2 regions of the Microbulbifer sp. ALW1 genome follow, and region 1 is predicted to be linked to the other one. Evidence: predicted binding sites of a transcription regulator. Region 1 holds the regulator's gene; the other holds the start of a gene.

Region 1 (2,204 bases):
TGCGGCAACTGGAAGATATGCCGGTCGCGGTGGACCCCGAGTGCCTCAACCGCTGGTTGCGGGGGCTTACCGAGCTGGTGCAGCGGCAGCGGGTACAAGGCGAAGAGTGGTAGCGCCTTCAGCGGGCGCCGCAGATTAATCACTTCCCCCTGTGTTACAATGGCGGAAAATCATGCTGTAACTGGAGAAGTGAATGTCTTCTGAGACCTACGAAATCATCGAGTTGTCCAATGGTGATGTGGCGCTGCGACGCGCTGGTCACAAGGGAGACCCGCTGGTGCGTATTCATTTCTCAGCGGAGAGCCTCGAGTTTTTACGTGAGCACAAGATTGCCATTGCCCGCGCTATGCTGGAGGCGGGAATTGAGGCGGTGCAGGATGTGAACGAGCTGGAAGCGGAGCCGGAATCCTTCGAGGAAGACGTGGATGTGACCGAGCACACGGTACACTGAGCTTGCTCGAACGTACCCCGCAGCGTCGGTGATTTCGGCCGCTGTAACGGGCTGTAACGGAAAGATACGGGGCGAATCGTGTATCAAAGGCCGTGAAAGACGCATAAAAAAACAGGGCTTGAGGCCCTGTTTTTTTATGTCTGGAAGGTGCCGAAAGCGATGCCTTAAAAGGGATTCTGACGAATCACACCAACCGCCAAACCTTCAATGGCGAAATTCTTGTCACGCATATCCACCTGAATAACATCGAAGTCATCATTCTCCGGCAACAGCTGGATGGTTGCCTGGTTGCCGCGTCGCTTGAACCGCTTCACGGTCACTTCATCTTCAATCCGTGCCACTACTATCTGGCCATTGCGGATGTTGTCCGTGCGTTGTACGGCCAGCAGGTCGCCATCAAAAATACCGGCGTTCTTCATGCTCATGCCGTGTACCCGCAGCAGATAGTCCGCCGGTGGGTGGAAAAACTCCGCCGGGATCTCGCAATACTCTTCAATATTTTCTTCCGCCAGTACCGGATTACCTGCCGCGACCCGGCCAACAATGGGCAAGCCGCTCTGGTGGTCTGGAATCCGGATACCGCGTGAGGCGCCGGCGACCATTTCAATTGCGCCTTTACGCGCCAGTGCTTTGAGGTGTTCCTCTGCCGCATTCGGAGAGCGGAAACCGAGCTCCTGGGCAATCTCAGCTCTGGTGGGTGGGTATCCGGTATCGTCCAGATACGTTTTGATCAGTTCCAGTACCTGGGCCTGGCGAGCGGTAAGGTTTGTCATGCGCACTTTCCTGTTGTCTGTATTTTTATACAGTTGCTGGGATTATATACAGATTTCTCTTGCACGCAATCTTCCGGGGGAGTGTGTGGGCTAGCTGCTAGACTTGGGGTACCTGTCGGCTTTCAGGTTGTATGGGCATCCAGTTCCCCAGGAGGGGAGTCGGGCAATAAGGAGAAGGCATATGCTGGACGCAAAAATGCCAGAAGCGTGGCGCGTGCTGCGAATTCAATCGGAACTCGTCGATGGTATCGAGCGCCTGATTACATTGAAGGGCGCGGTGACGGTTTTCGGCAGTGCAAGATTCCGTGAAGATGCGGTGGAGTATCAGGAAGGTGTGCGCCTGGGCGAGTTGCTTGCCAGTGAAGGGGTGCCGGTTATTACCGGCGGCGGCCCCGGGATTATGGAGGCCTGCAATCGCGGTGCATTTACCCAGGCTGGTGCCTCAATCGGCCTGAATATTGAATTGCCATTTGAGCAGACGCCGAATCCCTATCTCGATATCAGTCTGCACTTTCGCTACTTCTTTGTGCGGAAATTCATGTTCGTGAAACATGCCGTTGGCTTTATCGCCATGCCCGGCGGGTACGGAACCCTGGATGAACTGTTTGAGGCGCTGACGCTGGTACAGACGCAAAAAGTCCGACGCTTTCCCATTGTTCTGGTAGGGAAGCGCTACTGGGCGGGATTAATCGACTGGCTGATGGAAACGGTTTTGGACCGGGAATGCATTGATGCCGGTGATCTGAACCTGTTCAAATTGGTTGACACGGTCGAGGAGGCGGCAGAGATCATCGTGGAGTATATTCGCGAGCGCGATATTTGATGGGCTCTCTACCGCTCAGTTAAATACTTTCATCGGTGCCGGGAAAAGATTCGCCTTCCAGTTTGTCGATGGCGCTTTGGGCGGGCGAAAATAAGGGACTTTTGAATCCGGCATCCTCATCATCCTGCATTTCGCGCGCGAGGCTGCCATATCCGGC
Region 2 (2,204 bases), 120 kb from region 1:
GATTGACCGCTGTTAATACTGCGTCGCACATGTTCCACCAACCATTTGCCTTCGTTGTTGGTGGTTACCTGCTGCAATTGCGTTTCTGCTTTCGGGTTGCCGGAAATACAGAAAATGTCTGCGCGCTCGCGGTTGTTGTGAATGAAGTGGTTGGCGGCCAGAGACAGGCTGTGGCCGTAGCGGAATGTGCGGCTCAACTGGTAGACGTTGGATGGGGGGAAATCCCCATCGAACAGCCTGAGCAAAAATTCTGGCCGTGAGCCTCGCCATTCGTAAATGGTCTGGTCAGGATCGCCAATGGCAATCACGTTGCCGGATTTCCCATAGAGTACCCGCAGCAAATAGTGCTGGATTTCATTGATGTCCTGGTACTCGTCTACCAAGATATCCTGGTAGTAACTACCGTATTCCTCGGCAATTTCCGGTTGCAGGCTGAACTGGATGGCGGGGTCGTAAATCAGGTCCGCGTAAGTCACGGCCTTCTGTTGACGCCGCCAGTCTTCGAAGTGGCGGAATACTTTCAGAAAGTACATGTACTCGTCGCCGAGCTTGAGCTGCTGGAAAGCGTTCAAATCACCGCTGAGGATGGTTTTGGTGTAATCGATAAAGAACTCTGCCGCTTCGGTTTCCGACTGCTTGCGTGCACGAATATCTTCCAGATCCGCCGGCGCCGCACAGGCCTCGATGGCTTTCCAGATCTGCAATTGCACCAGCGACTGGGGAAGCGGAGTGAGGTTGGCATGGTTGATGTGACCCCGGGCGATCATCCGCTGGTACAGCCGGTAGCCAATACTGTGGAAGGTATTCACCGCCGGTGCCCGGTGCCCCTGGTGGATGTCGTCTGGCGTTTCACACTCGGTGCGACAGAGGTCTTGCAGGCGCCTGCTGAAATCGTCCCGCGCCCCGCGGTTGTACATGAGAACCAGCATATGTTGCGGGTTGATCCCTGCATCCAGGCGGTTTTTGATGTAGTGAAGCAGGGCCGTGGTTTTCCCCGAGCCCGCCACGGCGATAATTTTCGCGTGTCCACCTGGGTGATTGGCGATGGCCAGTTGTTCTTCCGTGAGGAGTGCGGTATTGCCTGACATGAACGCTCTGTACTTCCGGGTTGGATTTTGTGGGTCGGTATTCCGCAACGGATATTGCGAATCGGGCGCCGTTTTGATGAGTACTGGATATTTTGCCAGTATTGTTCGTGGTCGTACAGTTTCTGGAAACACCGGTCGCGGCTATGCAGTAGTTTTCGGCGGGGCGTGCTTAAGGGTGGGGGCTTCCGCTTTCCTGGCTGGTGCTGAGGTCGTCTCCATCCTCTGCAGGGGCTTTGTCTGCGGCTTCCTTTTCATGTTTTTCTTTCTGCAGGGCCAGTTCGGCGATGTAGGTCGACAGAAAGATCCTTCCGGTCAGTTTTTCCAGTAGCTTGGAGCGGCTGAGTCTGTCGAGCACGGGCCCTTTGACCTCAGTCAGGTGCAGGCGAATATTCCGGTCCCGCAGGTCTTTGTTGATTTGGTGCAGCCGTTCCAGTGCTGTACTGTCGATGCGGCTGACGGAAGAGAGGATAAGTACCAGTTCCCGGGTGTCGGGGTGGCGCTTCAGTTCGCTCAGCAAGCGATCCTCGACCGCGCTGATGTTACTGAAAAACAGGCTCTCGTCGATTCTGAGAAAGACAATGTCCCGGTGGGTTTCCACGTCGTAGCGCAACACATTGCGGAAATGCTCGGTGCCCGGCATACGACCCACCACGGCAATGTGTGGCCGGCTGCTGCGCCAGATCAGGGTGGCAAACGACAGGCCAATACCGAGCGCGATACCGACTTCCACACCGAACAGTAAGACACCGACAAAGGTGCACAACATGGCGATACCATCGGTGCGGTCATAGCGCCAGTTATGGATGAACCCCCGAAAATCAAACAGGCTGGCGGCAGCGACGATGATGATCGCGGCCAGTACCGTCAGTGGCAGTTCACTGAACATTCCGGTGAGGTAGAGCAGCACTGGCACCATCAACAGTGCGGCCAGTACCCCGGCGAGGGGCGAGACGGCGCCGGCTTCTGCGTTGACCGCGGTGCGGGAGAAGCTGCCGGCGACCGGTAACCCGCCCGACAGGCTACTGGTGATATTGGCGGCGCCGAGCCCCAGTAGTTCGCCATCGGCATTCAGGCGTTCTCCGCGCCGCGCCGCCAGTGCCTGGGCGATCGAGAGGC

Evidence for each region. The regulator LexA, encoded in region 1, represses DNA repair genes until DNA is damaged. The targets are predictions, from matches to a motif close to ACTGTNTNTANANACAGT.
Region 2: a site for LexA is predicted at 1,171-1,188, ahead of GRX76_RS14040 (ATP-dependent helicase). Genes of this name have one in related genera too.

Annotation. Positions count from the first base shown of each region.
Region 1 is NZ_CP047569.1:3,250,585-3,252,788, reverse strand. It holds gene GRX76_RS13530 (DUF6586 family protein) at 1-113, shown strand, start outside; gene GRX76_RS13525 (hypothetical protein) at 194-451, shown strand; gene lexA (transcriptional repressor LexA) at 616-1,224, opposite strand; gene GRX76_RS13515 (TIGR00730 family Rossman fold protein) at 1,406-2,047, shown strand; gene GRX76_RS13510 (DUF6763 family protein) at 2,067-2,204, opposite strand, start outside.
Region 2 is NZ_CP047569.1:3,370,392-3,372,595, reverse strand. It holds gene GRX76_RS14040 (ATP-dependent helicase) at 1-1,088, opposite strand, end outside; gene GRX76_RS14035 (SulP family inorganic anion transporter) at 1,258-2,204, opposite strand, start outside.